2 regions of the Neobacillus sp. C211 genome follow, and region 2 is predicted to be linked to the other one. Evidence: riboswitches for the same ligand, from Rfam matches in the RefSeq annotation. Region 2 holds a riboswitch; the other holds the start of a gene.
What was found. Region 2 has a riboswitch for cyclic di-GMP ahead of ACSU6B_RS17670 (GGDEF domain-containing protein). Riboswitches for the same ligand answer to the same signal wherever they lie in the genome.
Positions count from the first base shown of each region.

Region 1: linked by a shared signal. The riboswitch ahead of ACSU6B_RS01475 (CpaF family protein) and the one ahead of ACSU6B_RS17670 (GGDEF domain-containing protein) in region 2 are both predicted to bind cyclic di-GMP.

Region 1 covers NZ_CM122574.1:279,206-290,899, reverse strand. Annotated here, with positions in the region: gene addB (helicase-exonuclease AddAB subunit AddB) at 1-1,169, shown strand, start outside; gene addA (helicase-exonuclease AddAB subunit AddA) at 1,166-4,951, shown strand; gene ACSU6B_RS01505 (spore germination protein) at 4,999-5,217, opposite strand; gene ACSU6B_RS01500 (spore germination protein GerPE) at 5,274-5,684, opposite strand; gene ACSU6B_RS01495 (spore gernimation protein GerPD) at 5,690-5,866, opposite strand; gene gerPC (spore germination protein GerPC) at 5,863-6,477, opposite strand; gene ACSU6B_RS01485 (spore germination protein GerPB) at 6,536-6,757, opposite strand; gene ACSU6B_RS01480 (spore germination protein) at 6,776-6,997, opposite strand; cyclic di-GMP riboswitch class I at 7,259-7,345, shown strand; gene ACSU6B_RS01475 (CpaF family protein) at 7,472-8,782, shown strand; gene ACSU6B_RS01470 (hypothetical protein) at 8,779-8,973, shown strand; gene ACSU6B_RS01465 (fumarylacetoacetate hydrolase family protein) at 9,103-10,011, shown strand; gene ACSU6B_RS01460 (YisL family protein) at 10,152-10,511, shown strand; gene ACSU6B_RS01455 (ubiquitin-like small modifier protein 1) at 10,641-10,913, shown strand; gene ACSU6B_RS01450 (hypothetical protein) at 10,915-11,187, shown strand; gene ACSU6B_RS01445 (aldehyde ferredoxin oxidoreductase family protein) at 11,273-11,694, opposite strand, start outside.
Region 2 covers NZ_JBPXRO010000018.1:99,404-111,097, forward strand. Annotated here, with positions in the region: gene ACSU6B_RS17645 (DUF3231 family protein) at 1-748, shown strand, start outside; gene ACSU6B_RS17650 (hypothetical protein) at 1,285-1,413, opposite strand; gene ACSU6B_RS17655 (FMN-binding negative transcriptional regulator) at 1,668-2,279, opposite strand; gene ACSU6B_RS17660 (GNAT family N-acetyltransferase) at 2,453-2,974, opposite strand; gene ACSU6B_RS17665 (GNAT family N-acetyltransferase) at 3,131-3,643, shown strand; cyclic di-GMP riboswitch class I at 3,875-3,946, shown strand; gene ACSU6B_RS17670 (GGDEF domain-containing protein) at 3,963-5,123, shown strand; gene ACSU6B_RS17675 (C40 family peptidase) at 5,656-6,108, shown strand; gene ACSU6B_RS17680 (DUF3231 family protein) at 6,344-6,898, opposite strand; gene ACSU6B_RS17685 (ATP-binding protein) at 7,307-8,575, shown strand; gene ACSU6B_RS17690 (phospholipase D-like domain-containing protein) at 8,919-10,145, opposite strand; gene ACSU6B_RS17695 (YjcZ family sporulation protein) at 10,189-10,335, shown strand; gene ACSU6B_RS17700 (HAD family hydrolase) at 10,383-11,180, shown strand; gene ACSU6B_RS17705 (LysE family translocator) at 11,386-11,694, shown strand, end outside.

The sequences.
Region 1 (11,694 bases), on a different contig from region 2:
CTAAAGACTCAGCGGATGAATTATATGGTGAGGCCATTCAAGCCAGTGTTTCTAGAATGGAATTATATAACTCCTGCGCATTTTCTCATTTCGCTCAGCATGGACTAAAGCTTCGTGACCGGCAAGTTTTTCGTTTGGAGGCTCCGGATATTGGGGAGCTGTTTCATGCGGCATTAAAGCAGATTGCAGATATTGTTAATGAACAAAACCTTTCTTGGGCCGAGCTATCGAGGAAACAATGTGAAACCCTTTCTAAGGAAGCGGTCAAGTCACTAGCCCCTAAACTGCAAAACGAAATATTGTTAAGCTCAGAGCGCCATCATTATATTAAACGGAAATTGGAGCAAATTATTACACGTGCTTCTGTCGTATTAAGTGAGCATGCAAAGGTAAGTGGATTCTCACCGATTGGTTTGGAATTAGGCTTTGGACCCAATGGAAAACTGCCGCCACTAACATTTTCACTGAAAAATGGAAAGAGAATGGAATTGGCCGGAAGAATTGACAGAGTCGATCAGGCAAAAGCGGAAGACGACAGCGTCTTTTTACGAGTGATTGATTATAAATCAAGTGAAAAGGATGTCAATTTTAGCGAAGTATATTATGGACTTGCCCTGCAAATGTTAACCTACCTGGATATTGTCATGACCCATTCGAATGAATTGGTTGAGATGAAAGCAAGTCCTGCGGGTGTCCTCTATTTTCACGTCCATAATCCATTCATTAATACAACTAAAATGCTAACGATTGATGAAATTGAAAAGGAAATGATGAAAAAGTTTAAGATGAATGGATTAATGTTAAGCGATCAAAATGTGATCCGGCTTATGGATCAAACACTTGAATCTGGTGATTCGCATATTATTGCCGCAGGAATAAAAAAAGATGGAAATTTATCCAAAAAATCCAAGGTTGCCAGTTTATCGGAATTTGACGATTTGAAAACGTATGTCCGGAATTTATATCAGAAAACAGGTAACGCCATTATTGATGGTCAAATAAACATTGCTCCTTATAAATTAAAGGACAAAACACCTTGTACATTTTGTTCTTATAAATCAGTATGTCAATTTGATGAATCAATTGAAACGAATCAATTCCGGGTTCTCACACCACACTCGAAGGAAGATGTTTTAGAACTAATTAGGAAGGAGGTACGTCAATCTTGAGAAATTTCGTCATACCCCCTAAACCAGAAGACGTGACATGGACAGACGACCAATGGAAAGCAATTATGTCAAAGGATCGAGACATCCTAGTCGCAGCAGCAGCAGGTTCGGGAAAAACGGCTGTCCTAGTGGAAAGAATGATCCAAAAAATCCTGTCAAAAGAAGACCCGATGAATGTCGATGAATTATTGGTGGTGACCTTTACGAATGCATCTGCTGCAGAAATGCGCCATCGGATTGGGGAAGCATTAGAAAAAGCCATTGATGAAGACCCGTGGTCGCGCCATTTAAGAAAGCAACTGAGCTTATTAAATAAAGCATCGATTTCAACACTTCATTCCTTTTGTATGGAAGTGATTCGAAAGTATTATTACTTAATCGATGTCGATCCTGGATTTCGAATTGCCGATGAAACAGAAGCACAATTAATCCGAGATGAAGTGATGGACGAGTTGTTTGAAGAAGAATACGGGAAAAAAGATAATGAGGCATTCTTCAACTTGGTCGATTCATTCACAAGTGATCGAAGTGATGCTGCATTAATGGATATTGTACGGTCGATATACGATTTTGCTCGCTCCAATCCCTTACCGGACCAATATTTAAAGTCAATCATTCGTATGTATGATGTTTCAGCTATTAATAATCTAGCCGAACTCTCCTTTATTCAGGCACTTCTTTTTGATATTGAGTTGCAACTAGAAGCTTCCAGAGAAATGATTAAGCGGGGATTAGAAGTAACAAAGCTCCCTGGCGGACCGGCACCGAGAGCTGAAAACTTTTTAGATGATTTAAAGATAATTGATACTCTTCTCCTTGCCAAGCAGGACTCATGGGAAACTCTATATCAAGCAATGCAGACCTGGTCTTTTTCACGGGCAAAGCAAGTGAAAGGTGACCACTATGATAAAGAGCTGACAGAGAAGGCCCAAAAACTTCGAGAAAAAGCGAAGAAAAAAATCCAAGATATCAAAGAAGAGCTATTTACGCGAAAGCCTGAAAGCTTTTTACGTGATATGGATGAGATGCGGCCGTTAATAGAAACCCTAGTTCATATTGTCAAAGAATTTTCTCTGCGGTTTGAAAAGGTAAAAAGAGAAAAAGGGCTTGTAGACTATGCAGATTTAGAGCATTACTGCCTTGCAATTTTGACAAAGGAAATCTCAGCAGAGGGAGAATTTCTTCCATCCGAGGCGGCACTCGCTTACCAAAGGCATTTTAAAGAGGTCTATTGCGATGAATATCAAGACACTAATATGGTCCAGGAAACCATCCTAAAGCTTGTAACTAAAAAGGATGAGTTGAATGGTAATATGTTTATGGTCGGAGATGTTAAGCAGTCGATTTATCGCTTTCGTTTGGCTGAGCCGAACCTTTTCTTAGGCAAGTATAATCGCTTTAAAGCCGACGGAGATTCTACGGGACTACGTATTGATCTAGCAAGAAATTTCCGAAGCCGAAAAGAAGTGCTCGATGCAACCAATTATTTATTTAAACAAATTATGGGGATTAAAGTTGGTGAAATCGAATACGATGAGGCGGCAGAGTTGCGTGCTGGCGCACCGTATCCAGACGATGAGCCCTATCCGGTAGAACTTTTGCTTATTGATCAAAATGCCCAGGATAATGGGTCGCCTGTAACGGAAGGCGAGACAGAGGTGTCAGAACTAGAAGAATTTGATGCTATCGGTCTTGAACAATCCCAACTCGAAGCGAGGATAATTGCTTCTAAAATAAAAGAGCTAGTAGCAAGTGGAGCACCGGTATATACTACAAAAACCAAATCCAATCGGCCGTTTATGTATCGGGATACAGTCATCCTGCTCCGTTCAATGACTTGGGCTCCGCAAATTATCGAAGAGTTTAAGCAACAAGGGATTCCTATTTATGCTAATCTTTCAACAGGGTATTTTAATGCAACCGAAGTGGCAATTATGATTTCATTACTACGAGTTATTGATAATCCCTTCCAAGACATACCGCTTGCAGCTGTTTTACGCTCACCCATCGTTGGGTTGAACGAAGAAGAACTATCAATCATCCGCATTCATCAGAAGCGAGGCTCTTTTTGGGAGGCTGTTACCGCTTTTTGCAAGAGTAAAGAAGCCAAAAATACGGCCGAATTTTACGAAAAGCTGCGCCGCTTTTATGACTTTCTAACAGAGTGGCGCGGGGTGGCAAGACAGGGTTCGTTGTCGGAGTTAATTTGGCAGCTCTACCGTGATACCCAGTTTTATGACTTTGTCGGCGGTTTACCAGGGGGAAAACAGCGCCAAGCTAATTTACGGGCATTATATGACAGAGCTAGACAATACGAACAAACATCGTTCCGTGGATTGTTCAGGTTTCTTCGTTTTATCGAGAGAATGATTGAAAGAGGGGACGATCTTGGTGCAGCAAGGGCACTTGGTGAGCAAGAAGACGTTGTTCGGATAATGACCATCCATAGTAGTAAAGGACTTGAATTTCCCGTTGTATTCATGGCGGGAATGGCACGGACTTTTAATATGGCTGATGTTCGGAAACCATATATGCTCGATAAAGAATACGGATTTGCATCTAAGTATGTAAATGCGGAAAAAAGGATTTCTTACCCATCCTTACCGCAAATTGCTTTTAAGCGAAAAAAGAAAATGGAGATGCTTGCGGAAGAAATGCGCGTGTTATATGTGGCGATGACAAGGGCGAAAGAAAAACTTTATTTAACGGCTACGCTTAAAGATGCTCAAAAAAAAATCGACCAATGGAATGAAGTTTCCTCCCATACAGAATGGTTGTTAAAGGATTATGAGCGGGCAGCGGTTTCAAGCTATATTGACTGGATTGGACCAGCGCTTGTTCGCCATCAGGACGCCAATGAACTAAGGCTTAGTGGTACGGGAAATGCCCTTGTTCCTGAGGAAATTACATGTCATCCTTCTTCATGGAAAATTTCACTAATAAGTGCGGAAGAAATCAAGAAGACGGAATTAGAAATCGGAATGAATGAAGACCAATTTCTTGAAATGGTCCAAAAAGGGGAACATGTCCCAGCCACGTCGCCATTTGTTAAAGAAATTAAGTCGCGCTTAGACTGGGAATATTCCTTCCCAAGTGCCGCAGCCCATCGCTCCAAGCAATCCGTTTCTGAAATGAAACGCCAAAGAGAAATGGCAGATGAACAAAGTGGGACGGACCTTGTGAATCGCTATAAAAAGTCGATAGTTAAACGCCCGAAATTTATGCAGGAAAAGCAATTAAGTCCAGCTGAACGGGGATCTGCCATGCATATGGTTATGCAGCACGTAGATTTAACCAATTCAGTTAGTCAAGAATCTCTCCAGGAACAGTTAACATGGATGGTAAACAACGAATTGTTAACCTCTGACCAAGCAGAGGTCATTGATAAAAATTTAATTGTTCAATTCTTTCATTCAGATTTAGGGATTAGATATTTTAACGCAAAAGCAATCAACAGAGAGGTTCCCTTTACCCTTTCCATGCCTGCTCGTGATGTGTACCCCACTTGGAAGGATGAAGAAGAATCTGTTTTTGTGCAAGGGATCATTGACTGTGTCTTTGAGGAAGAAAACGGTCTTATTTTGGTCGATTATAAAACGGATCAAATTTCCGACAGGTATAAAGGTGGGTTTGACCAAGCAAAGTCCATACTTGAAGACCGTTACAAGATGCAAATTAACTTATATACAAGAGCAATTGAACAAATATGGAAAAGAAAGGTTACAGAAAAGTACTTGTTTTTCTTTGATGGAGCTCATATTTTGAAGGTTGAAAAGGATTAAACGAACAAAAAATGACATAGACCATTTAGGATGGTTCATGTCATTTTTTAATTATTCCCGACAATTGGCTGGTCAATTAACTTGGTATCAAGAACATTGGTTCCACTTAATCCGGAATTCGATATGATAAATCCACCAGTATTAAATGCACCTGAACCAGCATTTGTCTTTGAGGTGCTCTTTGGAGAGATATACACGGTATCTCCAAATTGCACTATACCTCCACTTACGTGAAGGATTTGGACAGGACCAATAATCGCTGGCATGACAAACATCCTTTTTAGTATATTCCCGGCATTTTCTCTTAAAGTAACTTATGCTTTTATCTTTGTCCCTGTTCTTCTACTACTTCTTCTTCTTTTCTTTGAATAGGAAGTAACTGTCGAATATGCTTAATTCTAGCCTCCATAGAAACATGGCGGCTGTTCCCAACGTGTAAAAGGGAAGCTGATGATATCCCGATAATATCAATTTTACTTACCTTAATTAGTGGGTTTGGATTTTGACGGGAGTATGAAAAAGGTTCATTGATAGGTAGAAAAGGAATAGGTTCGGAAAAGACTCGATAAGAGGATAAATTCCCCTCATTTCCATAAAATACTTCAGCTTCCCTTTGGACAGCGATTGCTCTTGAAAGTCCATTAATGATACAGGAATCCCCTAGCTGTACCGTAGAGGAAAATGAGGCAATCCTAATATTTATAGTGTCTACACAAGAGGTTCTCTGCAACATGATGGTCACTCCGGTGATAGGGGAACAAACGGACCTATGATTAGCGATTCTGCAGGGGTATCAAAGGTTGAGGCCAATTGGATCGTTTCCGTATCTCCCACCATTACTAACGAGGAGCTTGCTACCCCAGTGATTTTTATGTTTTGGACAAAGAGTTCTCGGTTATAAACCTCGAAGTTCATTCTGTTTTCATCCCTTTCATATTTTCAGGTAAATTGCTGAAAAAAACAAATACCCCATTTTGAATTTCCTTTTTTAATGCTTCAATAACTAAATCGTCCGAAGGCGCATTTTCAAAAGAGCGGCTGCCAGAGGAATGGGCGTTTATATGTTGTTCAATCCTGATAGGAAGCTGTTTAATGATGTCTTGTTTTATGAACGATAAATATTCATCATTCGGTTGAACGGTTAATTCCCTTTGGGCATTTTCAACTAATTGAGGTAAATCTGTTTCTAAATATCTGTAAATAGCTTCCTCGATTTTCATTGATCTTTGCATTTGATCCTTGGGTGATATTGGTGTGGTTAAGGATTGATTTTGTACTGCGAAGTCCTCGATTCCTGATAATTCCGATGGGTTTAGACCTATGTTTAATGTTCCTTCAAGAGTCTCAACTTTCAATTGATCAAATTTATATTCAATTTTATCAACATGGATGGCTTTTTTTTCATTTAATTGTTTGATATCTTCTTTCATTTTTTGGAGAGCGTTCTCTAAAGTTAGAATTCGCTGCTCCTGTGCTTGAATACACATCTGTAGCCATTGAAGATATTGGGAATAATCCTGATACATGTAATCACCTCACAATTATTTCGCCAATAAGTTTATCGATTTCTATATGATAGGGAGCTTACCTATCTTGTTCTCTTACAGCAGCTTGTAATGGTACGGCTGGTGTCCCTAATAAAGAGCCTGAAGTTTTTGGTGCGGGTTGTGTAAATCCACCGGTATTATATAAATGAGATGTAGGTTTGATAATCCCCGCACTGCCTATTTGTAGGACGGAGGAATTGGTAATCCCGCCAATTTTAATAAAATTAATCTGAATGGACTGCTGGATATAGAAATTCATTTGAAAATCACCCATTCATTAAGCATTAAGTGCAATTCCTTGATCATATACATCAGGATCATTGGTATTCGTGGAACTAACATTATTATGGAGCCGTAAGCTATCCCCTGTGTTAAAGGAACCAGCACCGGAAAAGGTTTTTGCATTGGAAAATGGCATAATTTTATAAACATCTCCAATATGGAAAACAGAACTGCTGCCAAGTGTAATGACCTGTGCAACTCCAACAATCGCTGGCATTTTCAACACCCTTTTTTCATAGTATCTTCTACATCCTATGTATGGGCACAGGTAATGTGATTGATTCGCCCAAATATATTGGAAACCGAGGTCATTTAAGTTTATTTACACTTTTATTTATTTGTTTTTAGGGGTATGAATAAAAAATAGTTCAATTAACCTATGATTCACAATGCAAAATGATAAAATAGCAGGATATCCGATAAGGGTAAAACGTTCTATTATGTGATTAAGAGATCAGTCGGAAAAATAAACACTGAGTCTCGATAAAGGCAAAGCTGATGAAAATCAGTGACGCAAAGCTACAGGGGCTAAGGTGCATTTGCACTAAGCCAGCCAGTTACCGAAAGATCAGGGTGTTTCAAAATAGATATTCTATGTCTGCATAGGTTTTCTATGTATATATGGTTGTTCTATGAATTCTATCCCCCCTTTGGTAAAGGTGGGGCTATTTCTATTTCACGGAGGTGAAAATTGTTGAAGACACCTTTAATGGACGAGGAAAATGAAAAGGCGAAAAAAGCTAACAAACATCAGGAATTAAAGAATGTTCTTCATAAGAAAATTTTGCAAGAGTTAAAAGAGCAAGAAATTGAGGAAATCATTCCAAAGTTTGACGGAATGACAGTCGAAATAATAAAAGAAGATGAAGAATTACGCGGGCAAATTGATCGGAAAAAAGTAGATGATGAGCTAATCAACGACCTAACTGGTTTCGGACCAATTAATTCCCTCCTTTTAGATGAAGATGTTTCAGAGCTAATGGTGAATGGACCCAACCAAGTTTACTGTGAACGAAAAGGGAAGTTGGTGTTAACGCCAGTTCAATTCCGAGACAATGAACATGTCATGAGTGTAATAGATAAAATCGTTGCCCCACTGGGACGGAGAATAGATGAAAGTTCTCCAATGGTAGATGCCAGGCTTCCGGATGGATCGCGTGTTAATGCAATCATTCCCCCCTTGGCATTAAATGGACCAACTATAACAATCAGGAAATTTTCAAAGGATCCCTACCAGATTGAAGATTTGATTAACTTAGGAACAGTCACAGAGGAAATGGCTATCTTTCTAGATGCTTGTGTGAAAGCACGGTTAAATATGTTTGTCAGCGGAGGAACAGGATCTGGCAAAACAACCACACTCAATGTTTTGTCAAATTTTATCCCAGATGATGAAAAAATCGTAACTATTGAGGATGTAGCCGAGCTTCAATTAGGACAAGAGCATGTGATATCCCTAGAGTCACGTCCGCCCAATATAAAAGGTATAGGAGCCATCTCCATTAGGGATCTTGTCAGGAACTCACTACGGATGAGATCAGACCGCGTTATTATCGGGGAAGTACGTGGAGGAAAAGCGCTTGAAATGCTGCAGGCAATGAATACGGGACATTATGGTTCATTGGCTACAGGGCACTCAAACAGCCCAAGAGATATGATTGCTCGGTTGGAAACAATGGTTCTTATATCTGGTGTAGATTTTCCGATAAAAGCACTACGTGAGCAAATTGCCGGGGCAATTGATGTGATTATACAGCAAACACGTTTAAAAGACGGAACAAGAAAAATTGTCAATATAACTGAGGTACAAGGGATTGAAGGAGAAATTATCGTTCTCCAAGATATCTTCTCTTTTAAACAAGAAGGACTTAACTCAGAAGGGAAAATAATCGGAAGGCTTGTACCTACCGGTGTCCGCCCTAAATTTTATGATCGTCTAGAGGCATCTGGAATTCAAATTCCGTCGTCCGTGTTTATAGAAAATGAGGAGTGGCGGCAATGATTGGACTGCTCCTGATTTTTTTCTTATTAACGGAGATTATATTATTCTGGTCTATCTTTAAGGTGTTGTTTTTATCAGAAAATAAGGTTCAGGATCGAGTGCAGCATTACTTATCAATGAACGATGTAAAAAGAGAATGCCCGGGGAAAAGGAAGCAGAAAATTAGGACCAGCAATCATCCAATTTATTGAAACTTTTAAAAATAGTTAAGGCTGATTCCATTTAATTAGGGTTCAGCCTTTTTTAATTCTTTTTATTTGTTCGGTTCATCTGTTTCTTTTAATATGGTAAGTGTGATTACTATAAATTGAGGTGAAAACATGAAATTTGTAACAGTAGAACGTAATCAAGAAACATTTGTTGGTTTAGTAGACCAAGATGAATCAAAAGTACTTTTATTAAATTCTGCTGAAGAAGCAAGGACAGGGAAGAGAAGTTTTCCTTCTTCAATGCAGGAATGTATCGATTTAGGAGAAAGTTTTATCGAACAAGTCCAAGTTTTGCACGATTGGGTAATTAGTGGTGGGCATGCTGATTCTTTATATGTCTCCTTGGATGAAGCCACCTTGCTAGCTCCTATTCCAAGACCAAACAAGAATATTTTCTGTGTGGGAAAAAATTATGCAGAACATGCGATTGAAATGGGAAGTGAAGCAGATATCCCGGAACATGCAATGGTCTTTACGAAAGCCCCTACAACGGTTATTGGACCGAATGAAACAGTCCTAAACCATCAAGATGTAACAAATCAACTTGATTATGAAGGGGAGCTAGCTGTCGTCATCGGTAAAAAGGGAAGGGCGATAAAAAAAGAGGAGGCCCTCGACTACGTTTTTGGTTATACCATTCTGAATGATGTGACCGCACGAGACTTACAATCAAGACACAAGCAATTTTTCATTGGTAAAAGCTTAGATACTACCTGTCCGATGGGACCATGGATTGTCCATAAAAGTGTGATTGAAAATCCAAACCATTTACATATAGAAACAAGAGTAAATGGGGAAGTAAGACAGAATTCAAATACAAAGAATTTTATTTTTCCAATTGAGGAGGTTATCTCCGTTCTTTCAGCCGGAATGACACTTGAACCAGGAGATATTATAGCGACCGGAACACCTGCTGGAGTAGGAAAAGGGTTTAAGCCTCCTAAATTTCTATCCCCTGGCGATCAGATGGAAGTCACCATTGAAAAGATTGGAACACTGAAAAATACCATTAAGCAATAGGCACTCTTTAAACACCTCAAAATAGTAGGGTAACATATCCATGTTTGTTACTAGATTGATTTACTTTTTTCGTTTTTATTAATGTTTTATGGTATGATAAGGTCGAAATAAATGAATTTCATTCATTAGGAGGTACTGTATTGATTCACGGTCATATCACTGCATGGGTTTTAGCTTTAATTTTATTTTTCGTTGCAATTTCCTTACATAAAAGTGGAAAAGCAAAAGGATTTAAAATTCTACAAATGATCTTACGAGTATTATACTTAGTTATAATAGCAACAGGTGTAGGACTTCTGTTTTCGGTTTACAGAATTGACGTGTGGTATATTTTAAAAGCGGTTGTAGGTCTATGGATAATCGGATTATTTGAAATGATCCTTGGACGTGTGGCTAATAACAGAAGAACTTCTGTATTCTGGATTCAGTTTATCATTGCATGGGTGCTTGTATTATACCTAGGCTTTGCAAAATTACCCATGTCATTTTTACACCCATAATCTTAGCGTTATCTAGTAAAGGCTGTCGAACACTTCGTCAGCCTTTTTATATTTGCAAAAATAATAAACAAAGTGACAACTGCTTAGTTTGGTCTTAATATTGAAATAAGTAGAGAGGAGAGGATTCATATGCTCGTAAAAGTGTTTGCTAATCTCCGGCAAATATGCGGTGGGGTAATAGTAGACGTTCAACCTGATGGTGAACGGGTAATAGATGTACTTGATAAAATGATAGAAATGTTTCCACTATTAAAAGATGAAATCTTTACAACTGAAAAGGAACTGCTTCCATTTGTTCATGTCTATGTAAACGGAAGAAATATCATCCACCTTGATGACCTTCAGACAAAAGTAGAAGAAAAGGATCAATTTGCTCTTTTTCCGCCTGTTGCAGGTGGCTGATATGGTTATCAGAGAATTAGAGTTTCGTGGTATTAGTATTGAACATCTTGGCATGTATTTTGAAGAACTTGGTGCTTTACAGAGAACAGATAGGTTTCCTTACGTCTATGAGGCGGATAACTGGAAGGGACAAATACTTTCGGAAGAGGAAATTTCTTTTACTTCAAGTTTTAAGGTGAATACCGTCCAAGTGCGATTTTGTGCAAAGGACGATCATGCTTTAGATGTGTTAATCAAAAATTACCGCTATAAAACAACCAGAATTGGCGGCTGATTAAGAATAGCGTTAGCGATGTCAAAAACCTACGTATTAAAAGAAAGCTTCTGCATAGGTGCAGAAGCTTTCTTAAAGTAATGTCTTAGACAGGTTGTTTTACTTCAGGATCGATAATTCCTAATTCACGAAGCTTTTCATCTGTTACGAGTCCGTCTTTCCAGCCGCGAACTTGATAATATTCTTCTAACATGATATCCATCCGGCTTACATGGCCCGCACTGTTTCCAGACGCCGGTTCTTCTGTAAAACGTTTTGGAAGGAAGTCATCTTCACGTTTATTAAAGCCTGCAAGATTGTTGTAATAACGTTCAAGATTATAGATTCTTTCCCCAGCCTTCATAACATCCTCAGCTGTTAGTTGAACTCCAGTCATTGCACTGTATTGCTCCGCATAATGCTCTGCGTTTTCTGAAAAGGATGAGAACTTACAAATATTCATAGAATCTGAGAATGCTAGCATATCTTGGAATACTTTTAGTAATTCGCCTTTTCCTTCTGGCTTTA
Region 2 (11,694 bases):
GTTGTTCACGGATATATTTTGCCTCAACTATTTACATATCATGACATTACATGGGCTGCTCGGACATTCCACTTCATTAGGCGTCTCTGTAAGAAAGGATTTACGGTATTTTTACGACGCGTGTGATAATGACGGGAAAAGAATGTATCATCAAACGATTGAGTTATTGCTTGAGAAAGGAAATTTTCAGCGAGACCCTTTATTTTATCCAGCTAAAAACCCTGAGTATGTGTCCAGCAACGATTTCTTGGATGGATTTTTCGGAAAGGGTCGAACGTTAACAGCGACAGAAATCATCAGTATTTCTTTCAATCTTAAGAAAAGTATTATGGCAAAAACTCTTTCCATCGCATTCAGTCAAGTCGCACAATCAAAAGAAGTAAGGAAATTTTTAGAGGAGGCCGAAAAAGTTGCGGACCAACAAATAAAAACGTTTTCAAAAATTATGCAAACGGATAATTTACCTGCTCCGAAGTCATGGGAAACAGAAGTAACGGATTCAACCGACTCTCCTTTTACCGATAAGCTAATGTTGTATCATATCGGTTTCTTGTTTCAAGCAGCCCAAAACTATCACGGAACAGGATTAGCCTCTGCCATGCGAACAGACCTTGTCGCTGCTTATGAGAAGACGATTCTAAAAAATCTTATGGTAACGAAGAAATGGTTTAATATTATGGTCCAAAATAAATGGCTCGAACAACCGCCTCTTGCACCTAATCGAAAAGAGATTGCACAAGAAAAATAGTAAGTTGTGCCTGTCAACCCCCGAAAAATCTTGATTCACTAGTTGTTCCACAAGCTAACCTACAAAGACAACTGGGGTAACTGGTGACGAAAGGTGCTAAGCTAAATGATAATTTTTGTCATTCACACATATAAGACCTGTTTTTTAACCGCTCTTTTACAAAGGGTGGTTTTTGTTTTGGAGGAAATCGTGAGATTTCCTTTGCAGTATCCAGGATTGATACACGCGAACAATTCAATTGCAGTATCGAGTTTTCTGAGTCTGGAATTTATCTCGAAGCCAAGGATTGGTCCCAGCCTCGCGTGAGGTATAGGAAACGAAGATCGAGTACATTTTTTAAAAATTTCCTGTCCGTACTGTCTGTACTGACCGATGTGGACACTCTGTCGATGATTCACACGGAGGCATCGATCGGGATTGGTGTTCATGCCTATTCTCCATTAGCCGGGGGATGTCGATAACGCAGGAAGTAAAAGCATCAAGACAGAATAAAATGGATAACCATTCCTTAGACGATGGTTATCCATTTCACTTAACTATTTTTTACTATCTCTTGCCGCTTGTTTCCTAGCTTTTTTACTTTGTGTCAGCTCGCCTCCAAATTCTGTATCTGCCTTATTACTTCCAGTATGGGGCTGATTTCGATTGTTATTACGGTTTGTCATTGTATTTCCTCCTTTGTCATCATGCGTAGATTTTCCTTGAAGTTTCAAATAAGCCACAGGTTGAAATAACATAGGAAGGCTCGTTTGCTTCCTAAGACATACATTTTTAGCAGCTAATTTTATAGTTCTTTTTTTCCATGAGATTTATTCTATAAATAAAATACAAAATTTCACATACGTATACATAAATAGAAAAGAGACTGCTTTTTAACAGTCTCCTTAGATCAATCAACAAGATAACGATCGATTTAATCTTATTTTTGGATATTTTCCCTCATAAGGGATGCTACTTGTAGATTATTTTGATTGGAAGTACTTTCAAGATGCTTGATAATCAGTTCTTGTCGTTCCTCAGGATGATTTTGACTTAATTTAGCTTTTGCTTCTATTTTTGTAATTTTTATTTTGAACGGTACAATTCCTTTACTCATTCCTTCGATAAAACTCGGTTCTACTTCTTTTAAATTATATGGACTATCTGGGCTTTCATATTTAATGACCATATCATTTAAAGAATTGAATATTATCTTACTATCTTCGATGATCTCCATCTTTCCATATACATGGATAGATACGTAATTCCAAGTAGGCACTGCCTTAGTGGTTTCATACCAAGAAGGTGAAATATAACAGTGTGGCCCGTGGAAAACCACAAGAACTTGTTGATTTTCAACATCTTTCCATTGTTCGTTCGGTCGTGCAAAATGACCATTTAAAGATCGTTCATCTTTATTTACGATCAGCGGAAGATGAGTAGCGTACGGTTCTCCATTATGCTGAGAAAACAAAGTTGCAAAGCTGTACTTTTCCATAAATTCATAAATAATATCTTCATCATCGATTTTAAAATGTTTAGGTATATACATAATGATTCTCCCTCGTTTCATCTTTTAATACCACTTAATGCCAATCTATTTCGTTTTAGGTGCCTGTGCTTATGTATATCTATCGAAACCAAACTATATTCATACGTTTTTTTACCCTACAAATAGTATTCATCCATATTATTAGCAGCAATCGACCTACAACTCTTTCTGTGTCATAGATACTTCTCCATTCGAATATCCGTCCACATTTTACCTTGCCAATATGTAAATTTTTCGATCCGGCCAATTTCTTTGTAGCCTAGCTTCTGATAGAGTTTCTGTGCTTGTTTGTTAAATTCAAACACGCCTAATTCAATCCGCTTCAGCCCTTGCTTCTTAATCTGTTCCTCCATATATTGAATCGCTAGATAACCAATCCCTTTGCCTCGTCCTTCGGATTCACCAATAGTGATTCCGATCCAAGCGGTCCCAGGCTCTTTTTTGTAGAGATAGTTTGGATCGACCACATAGTTCATTTCACCGATTAACTGGTCATTGAGATAGATAAGATAGATATGATGGTCTTCCAAGCGTTTGGTTAAGTCCTCCAGGGACATTTCATCACGACGTTCCATTTCCGATTGGTTTTGGTTCGGGCGAGTCAACGGAATTAATGCTGGGTCGTTTTCCCAACGATTAAACACCTCAACGATGTTTGAGGTAGGTTCAGTTAATTTTATAAAATTAGTCGTCATTTTGCTCTCCTCTCTAATTTGCTCTGTGATTATTCATCCTTTAAGATGGTGTTTGGATATGGTAGTTGATATAGCGTCTTCCTTTCCAGGATACATGATATAGTTTGACTTAGTTATGATTTTATCATCAATAACTATAAAATGAGGTGTATTTAGTTGAAAGTGATTGAAACGGAACGGTTGATCCTTCGCTGGTTAACGCAAGATGATGCCGCGTTTATTCTCGAGCTTTTGAATGATCCTTCTTGGATACGGTTCATCGGTGATCGAGGGGTGCGGACGTTAGAGGATGCTAGGAACTACATTGTAACGGGACCGATGGAGATGTACTCCCGGCTGGGCTTTGGTCTTTATATGACGGAGCTAAAAGATGAAGGAAGGACCCCGATTGGGATTTGCGGATTGATTAAACGCGATTCTTTAGAGGATGTCGATCTTGGTTTTGCTTTTTTATCAAGGTTTCAAACTAAAGGTTATGGTTTTGAGGCAGCTTCAGCGACGCTTATCTATGGAAGGGAACAACTGGGTCTGAAGCGGATTGTAGCGATTACCTCTGAGGACAATGATGGGTCATCGAGACTGCTTGAAAAGGTCGGAATGAAGTTTGAAGAGATGATTGTGCTCGCTCATGATCCGGAGGAGCTTAAGTTGTTTGGGGTTGATTTTTAAGTAGGTTTTCAATAGAAAATACCTACAGTTCATATTAAGCCGTTCTCATTTGGAGTACCCGCAACTATAAAAACATTTATAAAAGCAATGCTTTAGATAGCGCATTGCTTTTTTTATTGTTAAATCAACGTTCCTGTCAATTAATGTCGAACTTTTTAGAATTATATTTATTTGTTTATTAGAAAACATATATTACCATTGTACTATGAGCTTTAATTCTTTAATTCGTTAATTAGTTAAAAGCAAACCTTTCGAAAGACTGGGACGCAAAGCTACAGGTCAAAAGATAAAAGAGTTTATTACAGGATAAGTGATGAAAATGAAATATAAAGGAAGCATAACTGCGTTTATTCTTGTTCTAATTACTAATTGTTTGTATATAACCTATTATTTTTCTAGAGATGGATACGTTGATACTATTGAATTTATAGGTTTGCCAATAATGCTAACACTCGCTTGGTGGTGTGGTAAACAGTTTGACAAAGTGAAATTATTTATGGAAAAAGATAGGATTCAAAGTAAGGAATTACAAAGAATTAATGAACAGTTTCAAGTTATATATGAGAAATCGCCTATTGGTATTACTCTCTTGGATAAAAACAGCAGACCTGTTATGGCTAATCCAAAGTTACAAGATATGCTTGGGTATAGTGAGAAAGAATTACGAAATATGACTTTTGGTGATATTAGTCATCCTGATGATACTACTATAAGTTTGGGACTCTTGAATGAATTATTGGAAGGAAAAATCGACCATTATCAATTAGAAAAGCGTTATTATCGTAAGGACGGACAATTGGTTTGGGGTAAAGTAACTTCATCTCTATTTCCTGGAAAAAATGATGAATTATCCTATGTCATTGGAATGGTAACTGATATTACTGAACGAAAGGTAGCTGAACAGCACCTTATAGAAGCTTATCAAGAGATGGAAGATCTTTCGAATAGAGATGGATTAACAGGCATTGCTAATCGTCGTTATTTTGATGAATCTTTGATTCGAGAATGGAGACAGGCTGTACACTCAAGTAAACCACTATCGCTAATCTTGATGGATATTGATTCTTTTAAGGAGTTTAACGATACATATGGTCATATGGGCGGTGACGAATGCTTAAAACAAGTAGCAAGTATTTTAGAGAAGACCATTAAGCGACGAACAGATTCAGTTGCTCGCTATGGCGGTGAAGAGTTTGCAATCATTTTGCCGGAAACAGTTATAAATGATGCTTGTATTGTGGCAGAAAAAATACGCTCTACCGTTGAAGAGTTACATATTCCTCATGTCGGGTCTAATGTTAGTAAATTCCTTACAGTCAGTGTTGGCGCTGCTACAATAATTCCAGATTTTAATTCTAATCCAAAGGATTTAATCCGTGAAGCAGATAGGGCACTATATCAGGCAAAACAAAAAGGTCGCAATCGAGTTGAATCATATAGTAAATATAGTGAAAGAAAGCTACTCCCTAATATTATTTAAGTGGATTAGCTTTATTTATTTGACAAGTTAAAGAAGGGCTAAATGTCGCAATAGGCTCCCACATTGTAACTAAAGAACTCCGTTAGTTATATTGCGGTCCCCTTCTAATAAAAAAAACAGATGGGGCTATGCCAACTGTCTTAAAGGAACCTAATTTTCTTTCTGCGACCATTCCAAATTTTCACAAAAAATTGTCTGTTTTCACTTTTAAAGAATTTAATATTAATAAATTTCAACGGTGTCCAAATTTCCTTCATCTGATACAACGGCACACTATTCACCCACTTAAAATTTTTTACGCTACCATTATAATACAAAAATTCCAAAAATTAAATTATTTATACCTGAATAAATAATTAAAACATCTGTGACATTAGAGCACCGTTAGTTAGATTTTCTTATTAAACAAAGGAGACAAGCATACAAATTATACCAATATAACTTTGTAATGAAATTGTAATTTGGCTGTGATGTCACTGTTACACCTTCCTAGTATATTTAAACTATCAAATCACACTAGGAGGTAACAATCATGCTAAAGAAATTCATTCTAGCATTTGTCATTATCGTTTCTTGCGGCTCTTTGTTTGCTAACATGGGTGATAAAGCGGAAGCAGCATATTATAATTCAAAAGCAGTTTCGGTTGCAAAGTCTAATTTAGGAGTACCTTATCGTTGGGGCGGAATGTCACAATATGGCTTTGATTGTTCAGGACTTGTTAAATATTCCTATGCAAAAGCTGGAAGAACGCTAAACCGTACAGCGGCTCAAATGTTCTATGGAAACGGATATCGTATCTATAATTATATCCAGCCAGGAGATTTAATGTTCTTTGCTCCAACCAAAGCAAGTCGCCCGACACATGTTGCCATGTATATCGGTAATGGTAAAATGATTATGTCTTCTTCATCAAAAGGAGTCATGATTACAAGCACAAACAACCCATATTGGCATCCAAGATATATTGGGACAAAACGCGTTTAAAGACCATCTAGGAAGTTAACTATAGATAAGTATCAATAAGTATTAAATTTAAAAGCCTGTATTGATGATAACTAAGTTATCATCGATACAGGCTTTTTCTTTTTTAAACTAAATCCCCCGTTAGCTTAACAAATAGATTAATTATTTTGCATAAAACTTAATATTTTTTATTAGTATTTTTCAGGTTCTTCTAGCCTTGGGAGAGTTTAGTGTGTTCTTGCCCACTACGCTACCCCTAACTTAATGGCTTTTGGGAACCATGTGGAACGTAAAACGGTGGCACCTTAATCCATCCGCGTTTGCGCATTAAATGTTTTAATCTAGTTGCGAAAGCAAATTTCTCTGCTTGAAACTGAATAAACAATAAACCGACATCTGTACGAATTGATTCGGAAGCAGCACCAGCAGCACGCATAATTAAACTAATGATTTTTAAAGATAATTCGTTTGCAATCACATCATCCGTTAATCTAACACCAAGTGGAATACTGTTAGGGTCTGATTTTGGCATATCTTCAGGGGCAGGAGGTAACGTAATTCCTTCCTTAATCATGAAATCATGGAGCCGTTCCCTTTGACTGGCCCCTAGTTTCATATCTTCTTCAAGTATTGCTTTTAGTTCATCATCCGTCGTGGTATTAATACCTGCTTGAACAGATACTTTGGCTAATTCAAGTCCAGCTAAGTAAATCCAGCATGACATCACTTCTCCGACATGAAGAGGTTGGTCTTCGTCTTGAACTGTCAGTGATTTCATGGCATCCATGATTGTTTCCATTATATTTACCATGGGACTCCCTCCTGATCTGGTAGTAAACTATACATATTCTTTGTATAGAAAGATTTTTTATACAGGGAGTACTCACCAACATTTTGGGAATTTTGTCAAAAATACAAATTTCAACCTAAAAAAGTCGATTTCCTCTATTGATAAGGAAGTAACAAATTTATTAAAAGTTCAGTTCGCTATGCTCGTTTAATGGTCATTGTCTAATTAATTTTAATTCCTCCGTGAAGGGAGCAGGAAAAATCCTACTTATCAGTTTTACTAACAATGTGTTAAGTTTTATTAATTTTTCATTAGATGTAAATTCAAATATAATTAACGTAATGATAGGTATTAAAATCACTCTTTAATTTATATTTAAAACTCGAAATCTTTAGAGAAATATATTGTCGAAAGAGAGAGACATCTAGAATGGAAAACACCACTCATGTTTTGATTAATATACTCGCTATATTGTTCAATATCCTATTTCTACAATACACCTTATATAAAAGGAATATTGAGCAGCTTCAAATCGAAAGAGCGGTTTTCGTGATGATTGGTGTGATGATCGCAACGAACATCCTATTTCCCATCGAATTGGGAAACGGATTCATCTTTAACCTGAGTCTAATCCCTCTGGCTTTTGGGAGTTTCTATGCCATGAGATTTATCAGAGTTTGGTTTTTCCTCCTATTCCTGTTCCTTGTCCTGCGGTTTCTGGAGGGCAACGATTATTTATGGCTCACTATTTCAACGGTTCTGCTTTTTTGTCTACTGTTCACCCTGTTTCGAAACCGCTTTCAAATTCTTGCGATGAAAGAGAGACTGCTCTTTCTTGCCGCGTTCATGCTGTTTATCAGCATCTGGTGGTTGGCATGCGTGTATTATTTTTACCATATTTCCTATACCGCCCTTTTCTGTCTCGCTTATATTTTCAGCCAAACCGGTGGACTTTATGTCTTTGGCTATATTCTTGAAACCGTACGGCAGCAGCATGCTTTAATGAGCAGGGTCGTGAAAATGGAAAAAATGGAAGTGGTCAGCCACTTGGCAGCGAGCATCTCCCACGAAGTGAGGAATCCCCTCACGACGGCAAGAGGATTCATGCAGCTTCTTTGCGAGATGAAAGATGCCGATGAGCGACAAAAGGAATACATCAGTATCGCTCTGCAAGAGTTGGACAGGGCGGATAGCATCATCCGCGATTATTTGACGTTTGCCAAGCCTGCACCGGAAAATATGGAGGAATTGGAGATAAAGGAAGAAATCGAAAAATCTTTGCATCTTATCGAGCCGCTTGCCAGCATGAACGGTGTGCAATTGAAAAAGGAAATCATCGCTTGCAGCCTGAAGGGAAATAAAGGACTGTTCCAGCAGGTGTTGATTAACATCCTTAAAAACGGTATTGAAGCAATGCCAAACGGTGGAGAGCTGACGATTACTTGTTTTCAAAAAGATTCCACCATTAAAATCACCATTAAAGATGAAGGCATCGGCATGAACGAAGAACAGAAAAATCGGCTCGGGGAGCCGTACTTTTCATCGAAAGATACCAAAGGGACGGGTCTTGGTATGATGGTTGTTTACCGAATTGTTGAGACGATGAAGGGAAAAGTCAGTGTAACAAGCGAACAGGGAAAAGGGACAGGCATCACGTTACTATTTCCAACAAATATGGAGAAAGCAATAAACAAATAAAGCCGGATTTCCAGCTTTATTTTTTTGTAGGAATATTTGATCTCTTTCGAAAAAGAAAGATAAATTGGTAACACTTGCGCTTGCCAGTGGTTCCAGCATTCTCGATATTCAGATTTATGGTTACGAATTACCTTTTTCTTTTATATCATATAAAAAAACAGAATTATTAACTTATTAAAGGATCTGTTTAGTTTATTAACCATCTTCGATAACTTTTTCGAAAATTATAAAAAAGAGAAGGAAACAATGTTCCCTCTCCATAGCATTCTATTTTAGTATCAGTAATTTACTTTATTCTAATAAAATGCAGTCTACTACTCCTTAAAATAAAAATACTTAGTTTTTACAAATAATACTCAATCATTTTTGCAAATTTTTCTTTCAGTTTTTCTTTTATAGATAATTGATTGACGTCAGAGGAGGTTACTCGCTTTGAATTTTGGATGTCTTCATTGATGACTGGCTTTATTTTAGAAATAAAGACAGGGTCATGGATATAGCAGTTCATTTCTTCATTTAAATGAAACGAGCGCGAATCAAAATTTACGGTCCCTACCATCAATACGTTTTTATCAATCAAGAATACTTTACCGTGTATCACTCCCTTTTTATAACCGTATACTTCTATTCCCTGTTTTAATGCTTTTCGAATATATGGATACGCTGCCTCTTTAACTAACAGTGCATCCGAATGAGGTGAGAACAGAATTTTAACACGAACTCCTCTTTTTCTTGCATCCACTAATGAGTTCCAAATAGTTCTGTCATTTAGTATAAAATAAGGTGTTACTATAATGATGGACTCTTTTGCTTGATGAAACAGCATTGCATAATCTTGCCCAAGTTTCTCTCCGCTATAATATGCAGTAAATCGATGCGAGGTTGCTCCCTTTTCCTTTGTCGCGCTGTGTATAGGAATATGTTGCTCTGTGTTTTTCTTCCAGTCTAACACAAATTGATGTTCTAGATCTTGAACTCCTTCTCCTCGTATTTGAAGGTGATAATCTCTCCAGTGACCGAGTTTTACTTTTTCTCCTAAATACTTCTTGCCGATGTTAAATCCGCCAATGTACCCAATCCTTCCATCAATAATTGAAATACGGCGATGATTCCGACGATCCAAAGAAGCAAAAAGATAAGGTAAAGCAGGCTTATTGTAATACGTAAAATGCACTCCTGCTTTAACCAATAATTCTCTTTCCCTCTTCTTTAGTAAAATTCCACCCAGCCTGTCCACTGCATAATATACTTCTATACCTTCCTGGCTTTTTTGTCTCAATAAATCTAGAAATTGATGACTTACTTTATCATCAGCAATAGAGAAAAAGTTGATATACACGTAATGTTTTGCTTTCCTTATATCTGAGAATAATTGATTGTCTAACTGTTTCCCGTCCGTATACATAGTAATATTACTTTGACGAATCGGGTATTGGATGGGCTGCTGGTCAAATACCATCCTTTTTTCGGCTGCTGTTCTGTCAATATTACTCCAAGGAAGCATAACAAAACATGCGCCGAAAAATACAAATAGGAGTACTTGAAGGATTTTCCGTATCTTTTTCAGCATATTTAATCTCCTTTATATATTATCGTTTTCATTTTGTTAGTTTTTGTTATCGGGACAAAACTATCCCGTTAGCCCTCCATGGAGCGGAAGTTTCGCAATAATTGTTGTACTGTTTATTCCACTTATTATCAATGTTTTTTCCCATCCTGAAACTTTATTTAATCTATACACTGAGTTTACAAGGCTTTAATATTCAGATGATAGGATTGGTTTATCAACGATGAGGAGGCAGTATAAATGAATGTTCGTGCAATATTTATTGATATGGATGGTACACTACTAAAAGCCTCAAACAACATTTCACGCCGAAATATGGAAGCCATTTATAAGCTCATTAATCAGGGAGTCAAGGTTTTTCTAGCTACTGGTCGACACTATGAAGTAACCGCTCCTTACCATAAAGAAATTGGATTACGAACTCCTATGATCTGTTTGAATGGTGCCGCTATTCATGATGCAGAGACAGGAAGAGCTATGCAAATGAAAACCGTCCGACTGAACGAAGAACGATTCCACCGTCTGACCGCTGAAAATCCTTGTAATGTTATTATCCATACAGCAAATGGGCTTTATTGTAAGAAAACAAATGAAGAAATCGATTATTGGACAACAGTTGGGCAAATTCCGCCACGGTATATTGGAGATTTAAGACTGGCAAATTATCAAGATGTTCTTAAATATAGTGTTCGAACAGGTGGACCAAGTTCTGAATTATCCGCTTTGTTTAAAAAGGAAGCAGAAGTCATCAATTGGAATGACGGGTTTGAAATGGTTGCTCCTAATGTTTCCAAATGGTCTGCTATAAAAAGCTTACTTCGCGCATTTCGAATTAGTCCAAATGAAGTCGTAGCCATTGGAGACGGACCCAATGATATAGAGATGCTTCGTCATGTCGGTACTGGTGTGGCAATGGGGAACGCTAGCGAAGAGGTTAAAGCAGCAGCTGATTTTGTTACAGGACACCACGAAAATGATGGATTAGCTGAGTTTATAGAACGTTATCTTCATAAATCATATGAATCACATGTGATTTAAGGTTATTTAAAATAACTTTTTGTAATATAAAATGACAGGTGTAATCTATTTCGTTAGATTCATACCTGTCATTTTTTGTCATCAATATTTTATAATTAGATAGAAATCAATAAGGTTTATGTTCAATTAATAACACGATTTATATATAATACAATGTAAGAATCACGTGATCAGTACTCATCATAATCAGAAAGGTGATATTAAAATGGAAAATTTTTATCTGTTTGTCCTAATGTGTATTTTACTAATTATTTTACCCGGTCCTGATACTGCAATTGCTACAAAAAATACTGTCACCGTTGGGAGAATCGGAGGTCTTAAAACAGCTCTAGGTACTTGTTGTGCCCTTCTTATCCATACTTCTGCTGCTGTATTAGGACTTTCAGCCATCATTGTGAAATCAGCAATATTATTTTCTGTCTTCAAATACGTTGGCGCTGTTTATTTAATTTATCTAGGTGTTAAGACCTTATGGTCAATGAAGAAAAAGGAAGAAACAGCAAGCGTTGAGATG